Regions from separate parts of the Solidesulfovibrio carbinoliphilus subsp. oakridgensis genome, predicted to be linked through region 1. Evidence: predicted binding sites of a transcription regulator. Region 1 holds the regulator's gene; the other holds the start of a gene.

Region 1 (7,650 bases):
CCATCGGTCCTCGAACCGGGCCGAGTCGTTGTTGGCGAGACTGACCTGCCGGGCGAAATAGTCGCCGCCAAGGGCCGGCAGCAGGCCGAGCTTGACCAGGAGCTGAAAACCGTTGCAGATGCCAAGGACAAGCCCCCCGGCCTCGAAAAAAGTTTTGAGCTGGCCAAGAAGGGCGTCGCCGGCGGCGTTTTTGGCGTGCTTCCAGCGCACGGCCGCGGCCTGGGCCGCACCGAGATCGTCCCCGTCAAGGAACCCTCCGGGAAAGATCAGGAAATTGTAATCCGGAATGCGCGTGCGACCGGCGGCGATATCCGAAAAAAAGACGATGTCCGTGACGTCGGACCCGGCCGCGCGGGCGGCGTAGGCCGATTCCACTTCGCAATTGGTGCCGTAACCGGTGATCACGAGGGTGCGCACCTTGGCCATAAGGGAAATCCTCCCGGGGGTTCCTTGAAAATTTGCGCCCGAAGGCATACTTTACGCGGCTGAACATAAGGGGCCGCCCCGGCCGCGTCAACCGAACCGCGCCACAGGCCCGGTCCGGCCCGGTCCCGAGGGACCCGGGCCGCCGGGTCCGCCGGCGTGGCCTAACCTCTTTTCCAAGGACGGCATCATCATGAAGACCAAGTTTATTTTCGTGACGGGAGGGGTGCTGTCCTCCCTGGGCAAGGGGCTGGCCGCCGCTTCCATCGGCGCACTGCTCCAGGCCCGGGGGCTCAAGGTCACCATCCAGAAGCTCGACCCCTACATCAACGTCGATCCCGGCACCATGAACCCCTTCCAGCATGGCGAGGTCTACGTCACCGACGACGGGGCCGAGACCGACCTCGACCTCGGCCACTACGAGCGCTACCTCGGCGTGCCCATGAGCCAGAACAACAACTTCACCTCGGGCCGGGTCTATTTCAGCGTCATCCAGAAGGAACGCCGGGGCGACTACCTCGGCGGCACGGTCCAGGTGATCCCGCACATCACCGACGAGATCAAGCGGTCGATCCTCGGCGTCGCCGGCGACGAGGACGTGGCCATCATCGAGATCGGCGGCACGGTGGGCGACATCGAGGGCCAGCCGTTCCTGGAGGCCATCCGCCAGCTGCGCATGGAACTTGGCAAGGAAAACGCCCTGTACATCCACTTGACCCTCGTGCCCTACCTGCGCGTGGCCGGCGAGGTCAAAACCAAGCCCACCCAGCACAGCGTCAAGGAACTGCGGTCCATCGGCATCCAACCCGACATCATCATCTGCCGCAGCGAAGTGGAGCTTGGGCGCGACATCAAGGAAAAGATCGCCCTTTTCTGCGACGTGGACGCGGACGCGGTCTTTACCGCCGTGGACGTCAAAAACATCTACGAACTGCCGCTTCGCCTCTACGGCGAGGGCGTGGACCAGAAGATCGCCATCCTGCTGCGCCTGCCGGCCAAAAACGCCGACCTGCAAGCCTGGCGCGACCTGCTGCACCGGTCGGAAAATCCCGGAGGCCAGGTTTCCATCGCCATTGTCGGCAAGTATGTGGACCTCAAGGAAGCCTACAAGAGCCTGCACGAGGCCCTTGTCCACGGCGGCATCGCGGCCGGGGTCTCCATCCGGTTCGTGTACGTCAATTCCGAGGAAGTGACCCGCCAGAACGCGGCGTCCACCTTCGCCGGCATCGACGGCATCCTGGTGCCGGGCGGCTTCGGCTCGCGCGGGGTCGAGGGCAAGATTACGGCCATCGAATACGCCCGGGAAAAGGGCGTGCCCTTTTTCGGCATCTGCCTTGGCATGCAGTGCGCGGTCATCGAATACGCCCGGAACGTCCTGGGGCTTTCCGGCGCCAATTCCGAGGAATTCGACCTGACCACGCCGCACCCGGTCATCTACCTCATGCGCGAATGGTTCGACTGCCGCACCCAGAAGACCGAGTACCGGGACCCGTCGAGCGACAAGGGAGGGACCATGCGCCTGGGAGCCTACCCCTGCCGGGTCAAGCCGGAAACCCAGGCCGCCGCGGCCTACGCCGCCGAGGAGATTTCCGAGCGCCACCGCCACCGCTACGAATTCAACAAGACCTACGCTCCCTCGTTTGAAGAGGGCGGGATGGTCTTAAGCGGCCTGTCGCCGGACGGCGAGCTGGTCGAGATCGTGGAACTGCCGGACCATCCGTGGTTCCTCGGCTGCCAGTTCCACCCGGAGTTCAAGAGCAGCCCCATGCGTCCGCATCCGCTCTTTCGGGAATTCGTGAAGGCGGCCAAGCGGTACAAGGGCTAGCACGACGTTCGCTGAAAAGCAGGGGCATAGTTTTTAGAAAAAAATAAATATTCTAATTTGTTGTTCTCAAAATTCGTATGCGCGGATTTCGAGAACGCGGCATGAGCGGACGGCGTCGCCTCGGGTCGTCCCGCCGGGGCCGGGCGGCGCGAGGAGGCGGGTGGTATGGCGCAGGATGCGAAGCTGGCCGCGACGCGGGCCAGGGACGTGGCCTTGCTCGTCCTTGACGTGGACGGCGTCCTGACCGACGGCGGCCTCTATGTCGACGCCCACGGCGGCATCGCCAAACGGTTTCACGCCCACGACGGCCTCGGCATCAAGGCCGCCCAGATGGCGGGCTTGCAAGTGGCGGTCATAAGCGGCCTCGACAGTCCGGCCGTGGCCGCCCGCATCAAGGAACTGGGCATTGGCGAGTACCATCCCGGCCACCACCACAAGGTTCCGATCCTGACCGGCATCCTCGGGCGGCTGGGGCTTTCCCCCGGCCAGGCCGCCTACCTCGGCGACGACTGGGTGGACGCCGGCCCCATGGGTCTGGTCGGCCTGCCCATGGCCGTGGCCGACGCCCAGCCGGAAATCATGGACCTGGCCCTGTGGGTGGCCAGCCGTCCCGGCGGGCACGGGGCGGTGCGCGAGGCCATCCGGTTCCTGCTTCAGGCCAGCGGCCGTCTCGAAGCGGCCTACGCCTGGTTCCTCCCGGAAGGGTAAGCCGTGCCGATTGCCACGATCCTTCGATTGTGGCATGCTTTTTGTTGAGCGGGCGGGGCGTCGGCCTTGCCCCCGCTTTTCGCACCAACATCCAAAGGACCTCGCACGGCGGTAGACATGGCCCTGGAACTGCGACAGCAGCTCAAACTCTCCCAGCAGCTGGTGATGACTCCCCAACTGCAGCAAGCCATCAAACTCCTGCAGCTCTCCCGGCTCGAGCTGCTGGAGAGCGTGCAGCAGGAGCTTTTGGAAAACCCCCTTCTGGAGGAATCGATCGAGGAGGACCGCCAACCGGAGCGGACCATGGCCGAGGACAACCTGGGGCCGACCGGGAATTCCAGCGACGCGGCCATGGAAAAGGAACTCCTCAAAAACGCCGAATGGGACGACTATCTCGGCGATTTCGCCAGCACCGGCCGCCAGTCCCAATCCCGGGAGTCGGAGATGCCCGAGGAGGGCATGGCCTTTGACGCCAGGCTCGCCTCCAAACCCTCCCTCGAAGGGCACCTCGGCTGGCAGATGCGCCTGTCGAATTTCACGGCCAAGGAACTGGAGATCGGGGAGAGTATCGTCGGCAGCCTCAATTCCTCGGGCTACCTGCGGGCTTCCCTCGAAGAACTGGCCCAGATGGCCGGAGCCTCGGTGCCCGAAGTGGAGACCGTGCTCCACCGGCTCCAGCGGTTCGACCCCGTGGGCGTGGCCGCCCGGACCCCGAGCGAATGCCTGCTCACCCAGATCGAGGTCTACGGCTACGAGGACACCATCCTCATCGAGCTTGTGCGCGACCACCTCGAAGACCTGGAGAAGAAACGCTACAAGCCGCTGGCCAAAAAATTTCATATCACCATGGAAAAACTCAAGGAATACCTTGAGCTGATCCAGACCCTCAATCCCATGCCCGGAGCCAGCTACGGCTCGGGCGATCCCATTTTCGTGAGCCCGGACGCCTTTGTGTACAAATACGGCGGCGAATTCGTGATTATTTTAAACGAAGAGGGCATGCCGCGGCTCAACGTCAACACGACCTACATGGCGGAGATCAATCCGAAAAACGACAAGGACAAGGATTATCTCCAGGACAAGATGCGCTCGGCCATGTGGCTGATGAAAAGCCTCTACCAGCGGCAGCGGACCCTGTACAAGGTCCTTGAGAGCATCGTGAAGTTCCAGCGGGAATTCTTCGAGGAGGGGGTCACGCGGTTGCGGCCGTTGATCCTCAAGGATGTGGCCGACGACATCAGCATGCACGAATCGACCGTCAGCCGCATCACGTCCAACAAGTACGTGGCCACGCCCCATGGCATTTTCGAGCTCAAGTTCTTTTTCAACAGCTCCCTTGACCTCGACGACGGCGGCACGGTCGGCTCGGAATCGGTCAAGGCCATGATCAAGCGGATTATTTCCGGGGAGAATGCCAAAAAGCCTATCAGCGACGAGGCCATTGCTGATATGCTCAAAGACGAGTTGCAGATCAACATCGCCCGGCGCACCGTGGCCAAATACCGCACGGCCATGGGCATTGAATCCTCGTCCAAGCGCAAGGAAATTTTCTGATGCTTCGGGCCGGGCTTCCCCGGCCCAATACCACGCCATCTGGAGGATCTCATGAACATCACTTTTAATTTCAAGAACTTCGAACCTTCCGACCATTTGCGCGACTACGCTCGCAAGCGTCTGGAAAAGCTTGCCAAATATGCTTCCGCCAATGACGCCTCCGAACTGCAGGTCAATCTGGCCGTGGAAAAGACCCGCCAGATGGCCGACGTGATCTTCGTGGCCGACAATATGCATATCTCGGCCCATGAGGTGTCCGAGGACATGTATTCCACCATCGACATGATCCTCGACAAGGTGGAAGCGCAGGCCAAGAAGTTCCGTGAGAAGCAAAAGGACCGCCGCCGCCAGTCGACCGAGACCGTGCGCATGGACGTCATCACCATCAACGCCGACAACGCCGGGGCCCGCACGCCGACCATCGTCGAGACCAACGAATACGAGCCCAAGCCCATGGCCGTGGAAGAGGCGGCCATGCAGCTTGGGACCATCAAGCACGAATTCCTGGTGTTCATCAATTCGGAAACCGAACGGCCCAACGTCATCTACCGTCTGCGCAACGGCGACTTCGGCCTGATCGATCCTGGAACGGGTGTGTAGATGCGTCTCGAGGACTATCTCCAGCCCGAATTCGTGATCGGGGAGCTCGCGGCCGAGTCCAAGTCCGAAGTGCTGGCCGAGCTGGTCGCCAAAATTGCGGCCGGCCTGCCGGGTTTTGACGCCAAACGGGCCCATCAGGTGCTCCTTGACCGGGAAAGCCTCGGCACGACCGGCATCGGCGACACCGTGGCCATCCCCCACGGCAAGATGGAGAGCCTCGAAAAGATCGTCATCGCGGTCGGCAGGAGCCTCAAGGGCGTCAACTTCGATGCGCTGGATTTCAAACCCTGCCGCATCTTTTTTCTCGTCCTTGCGCCGGAGCACGTGGCGGGCCTGCACCTGCGCATCCTGGCCCACATCTCACGGCTCCTCTCCGACGAATCGTTTCGGCACGCCTTTTTGAGCGCCGAAAACGACGCGGCCCTGTGGCAGGTTCTGACCGCCGCCGCCTGAAACGCGTAGCACCGTCTCCTTGCGCGCTTGCCGTCACACAAGCGCGCAAGGAATCGGTTAGAGCTTGAGGGCGGGGGGCAAAGACACCATGGAAGAAACGCCGACGGAACTGAAAATCGTCATTTTGACGGGGCTGTCCGGCTCGGGCAAGAGCACCGGCCTGCGGGTGTTCGAAGACCTGGGCTTTTTTTGCGTGGACGGCCTGCCGGTCGGGCTCGTGCCAAAGCTCATCAATCTTTTCGACGAAAAGGGCGGCCAGCGCTACAAGGGCCTGGCGCTTGGCATGGATGTGCGGCAAGCCGACCTCGATACGGACTGGGGCGTGACCCTGGCCCAGATCAAGGTGAAAAACGTGGCCCCGCAGATCATCTTTTTCGAGGCCGACACCCAGGAAATCATCCGCCGCTATGCCACCACGCGCCGGCCCCATCCCCTGGAAAGCGCCAACCGGGGCCTCGAGCAGGCCGTGCTCGAGGAACGGGAACGCATGACGCCCTTGCGTGAAGCGGCCGACATGGTGCTCGACACCACCCATTTCTCCATCCACGACCTGCGCCGCAAGTTGCAGGAAAAGTGGGCTTCGATCCGTACCACGCGCGGCACCCTCAAAGTCCACGTCATGAGTTTCGGCTTCAAGTACGGACCTCCCTCCGAGGCGGACATGGTCTTTGACCTGCGTTTTTTGCCCAATCCTTATTTCGTCCGGGAGCTGCGCGAGCAGACCGGCAAGGACGCCCCGGTGCGCGACTATGTCCTGGCTGCGGATCCTGGCCGGGAGTTTCTTTCCCGCCTTCAGGAATTCCTGCTCTACCTGCTGCCGCTCTATGCCCAGGAAGGGCGCTACCGCCTGACCGTCGCCTTTGGCTGCACCGGCGGACGGCACCGGTCCGTGGCCGTGGCCGAGGCCGTCTTTGACACCCTGTCCAAGGCTGGCTATAATATTTCCCTGGAACACCGGCATATCGAACGCGGCTAGGGCGTCGTTGCCGGCAGCCGGGGAAGCCGCGGCTGCGGCCTTGGGGTCCCAGGCGGAGCCGGACGAAGGACCCGGGCGGAGCCTTACAGGCGCCCGGCAACGGCGGGACGGGACGGCCGGGGCGCACCGCGCGCCCTTGGTTTTTTCCGGCTGCCCGGGGCAGGCCGGATCGGCCGGCAGCGGTGCGGCGCGTTCTGCGTGCCTGGCCCCTGTTCCGGTGCCGAGCCACTGCCGGCAACAGTGTCGTTGCGGCAAAGAACCCCTGATGTGACGCTCGCCATGGGCCTGCGCCTACGGATACACAATGACGAATGTCCAATCCCGGTCGGATGCGCCGGTCGGCGTGGTGGTGGTCACCCACACCGATTACGGGGCATGGCTTCTCAAGGCGGCGGAATTCATCCTGGGACCCCAGGAGCGCTGCCGGTGCGTCAGCGTGGACATGACCCATCCGGTGGATGAGACCCTGGTGACGCTCAAGGCCGCCATCAAGGACACCGAGCAGGGCGGGGGCGTGCTTATCCTGACCGACATGTTCGGCGGCACCCCGACGAACTTGAGCCTGTCGCTCCTCGGCACCGGACGGCTCGAAGTCCTCACCGGCGTCAACCTGCCCATGCTGATCAAGATCCTCGGTTCCCGGACCAAGGCTCTCGAAACCCTGGCCGTCGAAGCCAAGCAGGCCGGATGCCAGGGGATCGTGGTCGCGGGCGAGGTACTGCGCAAAAAGGTGGCCGAGGGATAGCCCATGGCGTTTGTTCGCGTGGACAATCGGCTCGTGCACGGCCAGATCATCGAGTCCTGGCTGCCTTTCACCCACGCCCGGACGATCCTTGTGGTCAACGACGAGCTGGCGGCCGACTACCTGCGCCAGGAGATCATGTCGCTGGCCATCCCGGCCGGGGTGCGCATCGAGTTTTTGCCGGTCGGCGCGCTCATGGGATTCTTGTCGCGAAATCCGCTGGAATCCGAGGACGCCCTGATCCTTTTTTCCGGTTGCCGCGACGCCAGGGCCGCCTACGAATTGGGACTCGGCTTTGCCGCCCTCAATCTCGGCAACCTCCACTACGCGCCCGGCAAGAAGCAGGTCTGCCCCCATGTCGCCTTGTCC
Region 2 (7,650 bases), 910 kb from region 1:
CCGGGCTTCCTCGTCATCGGCGGCGGCCAGGAGCAGGCACTGGGCCAGGACGCGCTGGATGAGCAGGCGCTGGGAGCCGTTGATGGCGGTGATGGCGGCCGACCGGTCGATGGTGGCCCCGATATGGCGGAAGACGCCGTAGGACAGGAGGGCCAGGGCGGCCACCAGGCACAGGGCTGCGACATAGCGCAGGGTGAGGCCGCGCTTGTAACGGCCGCTGCGTGCGTCGGCCTGGTCGCGTGCTGGCGGGGGCATGCCTCCAAGCCTAGGCGAGTTGGAGGAAATGTTCAAGGCGGGCCGGGCGCGAGACGGTCTCGCGCCCGGCCCGGGAAGGGGGCTAGAGGTCGCCGATGGCCTGCCGGTAGGCGGCGATTGCCGCCACGGTCACCAGCGGAAAGCCGTGGGCCGCGGCAAAGGCCTCGATCTGCCCGCCCTTGGCCATGGTGCCGTCGGGGTTGGTCAGTTCGCAAAGGACGCCGGCCGGGGCGAAGCCGGCCAGCCGGGCCAGGTCCACCGTGGCCTCGGTGTGGCCCCGGCGGGCCAGCACGCCGCCGGGCTTGGCGATCAAGGGAAAGACGTGGCCGGGCCGAGCCAGGTCGGACGGCTTGGCGCCCGGGGCCGTGGCCGTCTTGACCGTGGTCACGCGGTCGGCGGCCGACACGCCGGTGGTGACGCCTTGGGCCGCCTCGATGGTGACGGTGAAGGCCGTGCCGTTCTTGCAGGTGTTGACTGCCACCATGGGCGGCAGCTCGAGCTCCCGGGCCTTTTCTTCGGTCAGGCACAGGCAGACGATGCCGCTGCATTCGCGGATCAGCATGGCCATCTGGGGGGGCGTGAGGGTTTCGGCCGCGAAGATGAGGTCGCCCTCGTTTTCGCGGTCCTCGTCGTCGGTGACCAGGATGCCCTGGCCCTGGCGCAGGGCCGAGATGGCGTCGGTGACGCTTTTGAACTGGGACTCGGTGCCTGAAAAGGACTGATTCATGGCGCACTCCATGCGTGAGTTGCAAGGCCAGAATCAGGGCGGAAATTGAGACGGCCGCGCGGGTCGCCCATGCGAACCGCCGGCCTCGCGCCGGAACGACCCGGCGGCGGGGAAATGCCGTCTTCTCCTCTTCACTCCGGACTGTGACCGTCGGCCCTGGCCTCGCACCAGGTCTGCTGACCTTTCCGCCGCGCAGGGCCCGTGGAGTGGCCCCGGCGTCGCGCCCACGGAGGAGGCTCCGTCCGGGAGCGGCCGGCTGCGGCCGTCCCTGTGGCGCACGGGCGAAAAGCGCTCGCGGGCTCCCCGGTTTTCCGGGATACCGCCGGTGGGGACTTCCACCCCGCCCTGAGGACAACGGGCGGGTTGTAGCGCCGGCCCGGACGGTTGGCAAGGGGAGCGGGGCGCAAAAAAGCGGCCGGGCCCCGGGCCCGGCCGTTTGGAAAAGACGGGGCCGGGCTACAGGCCGGGCATGCCGGCGGGCCTTTCGGCGGGCAGAAGCCTGGCGGCGAGGGGGCTGCGCATGGTTTGTTCCTTGTGTTGGAAGGTCCGAGGACTAGTTGGTCTTGGCCGTGCCGGCCGGAGCCGCGTCCTTGGCCATGTCCATGCCGCCCATGTCCATGCCCGGCATCGCGCCCTTGCCCATGCCGTGGCCGCCCATCATGCCCTTGCCCATCATCATGCAGCCACCGTCCATGCCCTTGCCGCCCATCATCATGCCCTTGCCCATGTGGCCCATCACGCCCCGGGTGTCGCGGATGGGGGTGCCGGTCTCCTTGGCGTAGCGGATGCGAAAGAGGGTGGCCTGTTCGAAGAGCTGGCCGCGCAGGGTGGCGATGTCGGCGGTGAGCTTTTTCACGGCCGCCGTTTCGTCGGGGTTGGTGGCCAGCTGGGCTTCGAGCTCGGCTTCCCGGGCCGTGATCCTGCCGTGGAGTTCGGCGGTCTTGGCCACGAATTCCTGGTGCAGCAGGTCGGCCTTGGCCGGATCGGCGGCCGGGACGGCCTTGGCGGCCGGCATGGCCATGGCGCCGCCGGCCGGGTGCTGCATGGGGGTCTGGGCCAGGGCCGGAACGGCCAGGGCCAGGGTCAGGGCCAAAATGGCGGGAATACGAATGCTGTTACGCATGGGAGAGCCTCCTGTGGGATTTGCCGGTGAGCATAGCACGGGGCATGCCAGGGGGGAATGGTTGCGGGAAAAAAGAAGTCCGGGCGGCCGGCCCGGAAGGCGGGCTTGGGGAGGCTGCTGCGGCAACACGCTTGAAAGCTGCAGGTTTTAGGGAAAACCTGCAGCGGGCGGGCCGCCTCGGCCGGAAGACGTCCGGCGTGTCGCCGCCGGCGGAAGAGGGCGGCCGGGCAAACCGGTGGCCGGCATCCGGCTAGAATCTATACGGGGAAAGGATGGAATCCGGGCGAATTCCATACATCTGTCGTCAAATTAGCCGGGGCGGTCAGGGCGCCACGGCCCGCACGGCCGGGGGCGCCGCCTCTTCCACGCCGAAGCGGTTCTCGAAGTCCCGGCCGAACCGGCACAGGGCCTCCAGGATGGGGATGATGTCGCATCCGGGCTCGGTCAGGCCGTATTCCACCCGGGGCGGCACCTCGGCGTAGACCGTGCGGGAAATGAGCCCGTCGGCCTCGAGTTCGCGCAGCTGCTGGGTCAGCATCTTCTGGGTGATGATCGGCATGGACCGGCGCAGGGCCGAGAACCGCATGGTGCCGCCGCCGCGCAGGTGCCACAGGATAAGCGGCTTCCACTTGCCGCCGATGACGGCCAGCGACAGCTCCATGCTGCACGAATACTCCTTGCCGCGACAGCGCCTGCGGCCGCATGGCGTCGGGGAATCTCCCATGGCTGGTCCTCCTTGTGGCCGGTAGGCGGCACCCATTGGTATCCAAAAGGGTACTACAGAACTTTTTTGTGCCTACTTGCTTTTCCGGGTATACTGGCAGAATTTGCCCAAAGCGTAAAGCGGAAACCAACTGCGGAAACCATCAAGGAGGCTCCCATGGATCTTTTCGAAGCCCTCCACACCCGGCGCAGCATCCGGGCCTTCACGCCCGAGCCGGTGTCCGAGGCCGATTGCGAGACCGTGCTGCGGGCGGCCATGGCCGCGCCGAGCGCCGGCAACGCCCAACCCTGGCATTTCGTGGTCATCACCGACCGGGCCGTCCTCGACGCCATTCCGGCCATCCACGCCCACGCGGCCATGGTCACGGGCGCGCCCATGGCCATTGCCGTGGCGGCCGAGCTGTCCCTCGAAAAATACCCGGGCTTCGGCTACTGGACGCTCGACTGCTCGGCGGCCGTGGAAAACCTGATGCTGGCCGCCCGGGGCCTTGGCCTCGGCACGGTCTGGTGCGGCATCTACCCCCGGCCCGAGCGCATGGAAGGCCTGGGCAAGCTCTTGCAGTTCCCCGAAGGCGTGACCGCCCACGCCCTGGTGGTCATCGGCCACCCGGCCCAGGAGTTTCGGCGCGTGGACCGGTTCAAACCCGAGCGCATCCACCGCAACGTGTGGTAAGAGGCCGGCCTATGCACACCAACATCGGCCCGACCTGCGCGCTTTATCCCATGCCCTCGACCCTCGTCGGGGCCACGGTCGGGGGCCGGGCCAACTTCCTGGCCATCGCCCACATCGGCATCTTAAATAACGTCGCCCCCCAGTACCTGACCGTCAGCCTCAAAAAATTCCGCCACACGGCCAAGGGCATCCACCAGACCGGGACCTTCTCCATCTGCCTGCCCACCAAGTCCATGGTCCTGGCCGCGGACTACGTGGGCATCGTCTCCGGGGCCAAGGTGGACAAGTCGCGGATTTTCGACGTGTTTTACGGAGAACTGGAAACCGCGCCCATGATCCGGGAATGCCCGGTCAACATGGAACTGAAGCTCCACCAAGTGATCGACCTGCCGGCCCACGAGGTCTTCGTGGGCGAACTGGTGGCCAGCCACGTGGCCCCGGAGGCCCTCGACAAGGGCAAGGTCGACCTGGAAAAGGTGAAGCCGCTTCTTTTTGACTACGCCAGCGGCTGGTATTGGTCCCTTGGCGAGCCCGTGGCCCCGTGCTGGCGGGCCGGCCGGGACTACCAGCCGCAACAAACCGAAGAAGAAGGGAGATGACATGAAAGTATCCATCGGCCCCAAGACCATGGCCCTGCCGACCCCGACCTGGCTGGTCGGCACCTACGACGCCGACGGCAAGCCCAACCTCATGACCGCGGCCTGGGGCGGCATCTGCTGTTCCAAGCCCCCGTGTCTGACCGTCTCCCTGCAAAAGCCCCGGCATTCCTATGCCGCCATCATGGAGCGGCAAGCCTACACCGTGAGCGTGCCCTCCGAGTCCCAGGCCGCCCAGGCCGACTACTGCGGCATCGTGTCCGGCCGCGACCACGACAAGTTCGAACGCCTCGGCTGGACGCCGGTCAGGAGCGAACTGGTGGACGCGCCCTACGTGGCCGAATGCCCGCTGACCATCGAATGCAAGGTGGTCCACGTCAAAGACCTCGGCATGCACACCCTGTTCGTCGGCGAGATCCTGGACGTCAAGGTCGACGAGGCGGCCATGAAGGAGGGCAATCCCGATCCGACGTTGATAAGGCCCATGATCTACTCTCCTTCCGACCGCAGCTACTACGGTCTCGGCCGGCTTCTCGGCCAGGGCTTTTCCATTGGTAAGGAGTTTAAATAATGGAGAAAATGAAGGTCGATCCCGACCTCTTGCCCCCCATGCCCATGACCCTGGTCGGGGCTACGGTCGAGGGCCGGGCCAACTTCATGGCTGCGGCCTGGGTGACGCGGGTCGGGCACAAGCCGCCGCTGATCGGCGTGGCCATCAACCACCGCCAGTGGACCGGCCAGGGCATCCGCCAGACCGGCGCGTTTTCCGTCTGCCTGCCCGGCCGGGACCTCCTGGAAAAGGCCGACTACTGCGGCCTGGTTTCCGGCCGCAACGTCGACAAGGCCGCGCTCTTCGACGTCTTCTACGGCGACCTCGGCAACGCGCCCATGATCCGGGAGTGCCCGGTGTGCCTGGAGGTCAGCCTGACCCAGACGGTGGAGTTCGAGCACCACGCCTTTTTCATCGGCGAGATCAAGGCCGGCTGGGCTGACGGGGAGGTCCTGACGGCCGGCCGGCCGGACGTGGACAAGTACAAACCCCTTCTCCTCACCATGCCCGACAACCGCTACCACGCGCTCGGCCCGGTCGTGGCCCAGGCCTGGAGCGTGGGCAAAGCCCTCAAGAAAGGAACGGACCATGAAAGTTCTGGCGATTAACGGCAGCGCCCGAAAGGACGGCAACACGGCCATCATGCTGCGCACGGCCATGGTCGAGCTCGAGGCCGAAGGCATCGAGACCGAGCTCGTGCAGCTCCACGGCAAGGTCATCCAGGGCTGCATCGCCTGCATGCAGTGCTGGGAGAAAAAAGACGGCCACTGCGCGCTCAAAAAGGACATGTTAAACGAAATCCTGGACAAGATGGTCGCGGCCGACGGCATGCTGATCGGCTCGCCCACCTATTTCGCCAACGTGTCGAGCAATATCAAATCCATCATCGACCGGGCCGGCATGGTGGCCCTGGCCAACGACTCCCTGCTGGCCCGCAAGGTCGGGGCGGCGGTGGTGGCCGTGCGGCGCGGCGGGGCCATCCATGTCTTCAACTCCATCAACCACTTCTATTTCATCAACCAGATGGTGGTGCCGGGGTCGAGCTACTGGAATCTTGGCCGGGGCCTTGAGCCGGGCGATGTGGAAAAAGACGACGAAGGTCTCCTGACCATGCAGAACCTGGGCAAGAACATGGCCTGGGTGCTCAAGAAGCTGCACGCCTGAGCCGCTTTTCCGCTTCGCCGCCGCGCCCGGGCCCCGGGCCCGGGCGCGGCTTCCCCGCAGCCGGCCCGGCCGGTGGCATCCAAGGAGAACCTATATGATTGTCGCAAGCGAAACCGAGGCCGGGCTCGTGGTCCTGTGGGTCACGCGCGACCGCGAGGCCGCCCTCAACATGGCGCTAATGTATGCGAAAAATTCCAGGCTCCAGGGCTGGTGGGACCGGGTGCATCTGCTCGTGTGGGGCCCTTCGGCCGATCTGCTCGCCTATGACCGGGAGATCCAGGACGAGGTGGCCGCCTGCCGTGAGGCCGGGGTCGAGGCCTTCGCCTGCCGGGCCTGCGCCGAACGCTACGGCGTGGCCGACAAGCTGGCCGGCCTCGGCCTTACGGTCCTCTACGCCGGCGAACCCCTGACCCGGTACCTCAAGGACGGCTGGAAGGTCGTAAGCGTGTAGGCCAGGGCCGGGCCGGCCTTCCCGGCCGGGCTAGGCAGGACCTTGACCCGGGTGAGGCCGGCCCGGCCGACGGAAGGCATAGCCGGCGGCCGGCCCACGACCTGAACCCGGCTTTGACAAAAACGGGCGAATCCTTTCAAATGCCCTTTACATGCGGTCCCGCCGGCCGCGTCTGCCGGTTCCGGGACCTTTCCCTGTCGCCTGTGCGACGCCAGGAGGTTTCCATGTTGCGCATGGCTGTCGGGCACGCCAAATGTCTGGATCCGGATTGCGCGGCCCGGGGCGCGGCAGAGTCCTGCCGGCAGGGCCTCGGCGGCCGCGATCCGGTCGGCCTGCTGCTCTTTGTCGGCGTCAGCTATGACCACGCGGCCATCCTCGAACGGATCGAATCCGTCTTTCCGGGCGTGCCGCTGGTCGGCACCACCAGCGCCGGCGAGATGTCGGCCGCCGGCGGCACCAGCGACGATTCCGTGCTGCTGGTCGCCTTTGGCGGCGAGGGCGTCGGCTGCGTCACGGGCCTGGCCCGGGACGCAGCCGGCCCGGAGACGACCCCCGGGGAAGCGGCCCGGGCCGCCCTGGAGGCGGTCCGTCCCCGGCTGGCCGGGCCCCCGGCCCTGTGCCTGACCTTTCCGGACGGGGCCCGCGGCGGGGTGCAGGCCTTCAGCCAGGCCCTGGCCGAGGGCCTTGGCCAGGGTTGCCCGGTCCTTGGCGGCCTGTCCGCCCGGCACGCCTCCGAGCACCTGCCCAAGCGCCAGTTTCACGGCCGCGAGGTCCTGACCGAGGGCGCGCCGTTTCTCATCCTGACCGGCAACGTGCCGGCCATCCAGCGCCTGTCCCGGGGCTGGCGGCCGGTGGGGAGCCTGGCCCGGGTGACCGGGGTGACCGGCAGCGTGGTCAGGCGCATCGGCGACCGCACGGCCCTCGGCTTTTACCGCCACTACCTCGGCCCCCGGGCCGAGCCGGCCCTCGAGCTGCCGCTCGCCGTCATGTGCGAGAAATACAAGGATTTCATCCTGCGCGTGCCGCACTTTTTCAGCGAGGACGACGGCAGCATCGAATTTCCGGGCGGCGTGCCCGAAGGAGCCATGGTCCAGCTGGCCGAGGCCACCCGGCCGGAAATGCTGGCCGACATCCGCCAGCTGGCCAAGGGCCTGGCCCGGGAGGCGGCGGGCCTGCCGCCGGCCGGGGTGCTCATTTTTTCCTGCGCCACCCGCAAGGACATCCTCGGCACCAAGTCGGTGGTGGAAATCGAGGCCATGCGGGACGCCCTGCCGCCCGGCACGCCCATCGCCGGGTTCTACTGCCAGGGCGAGGTCGGGACCACCGGGCCCGGCATGCCGCTGCACCTCCAAAACGGCACCATGGTGGCCCTGGTCCTTGGCGGCGAG

The links. Region 1 encodes sigma-54, which starts transcription at its own class of promoters, with help from an activator protein. Its sites were predicted from a motif close to CTGGCACGGNNNNTGCTT; they were not measured.
Region 2: a site for sigma-54 is predicted at 2,139-2,156, ahead of DFW101_RS08460 (periplasmic heavy metal sensor). Genes of this name have one in related genera too.

Annotation. Positions count from the first base shown of each region.
Region 1 is NZ_CM001368.1:1,044,911-1,052,560, reverse strand. It holds gene DFW101_RS04700 (phosphoribosylformylglycinamidine synthase subunit PurQ) at 1-426, opposite strand, end outside; gene DFW101_RS04695 (CTP synthase) at 617-2,248, shown strand; gene DFW101_RS04690 (KdsC family phosphatase) at 2,414-2,956, shown strand; gene rpoN (RNA polymerase factor sigma-54) at 3,074-4,510, shown strand; gene hpf (ribosome hibernation-promoting factor, HPF/YfiA family) at 4,562-5,110, shown strand; gene DFW101_RS04675 (PTS sugar transporter subunit IIA) at 5,111-5,563, shown strand; gene rapZ (RNase adapter RapZ) at 5,652-6,539, shown strand; gene DFW101_RS04665 (PTS sugar transporter subunit IIA) at 6,844-7,284, shown strand; gene DFW101_RS04660 (PTS sugar transporter subunit IIB) at 7,288-7,650, shown strand, end outside.
Region 2 is NZ_CM001368.1:1,950,844-1,958,493, reverse strand. It holds gene DFW101_RS08470 (GGDEF domain-containing protein) at 1-255, opposite strand, end outside; gene ribB (3,4-dihydroxy-2-butanone-4-phosphate synthase) at 338-982, opposite strand; gene DFW101_RS08460 (periplasmic heavy metal sensor) at 1,536-2,105, opposite strand; gene DFW101_RS08455 (winged helix-turn-helix transcriptional regulator) at 2,428-2,829, opposite strand; gene DFW101_RS08450 (nitroreductase family protein) at 2,986-3,501, shown strand; gene DFW101_RS08445 (flavin reductase family protein) at 3,513-4,100, shown strand; gene DFW101_RS08440 (flavin reductase family protein) at 4,102-4,668, shown strand; gene DFW101_RS08435 (flavin reductase family protein) at 4,668-5,255, shown strand; gene DFW101_RS08430 (flavodoxin family protein) at 5,236-5,811, shown strand; gene DFW101_RS08425 (DsrE family protein) at 5,906-6,262, shown strand; gene DFW101_RS08420 (SpoIIE family protein phosphatase) at 6,487-7,650, shown strand, end outside.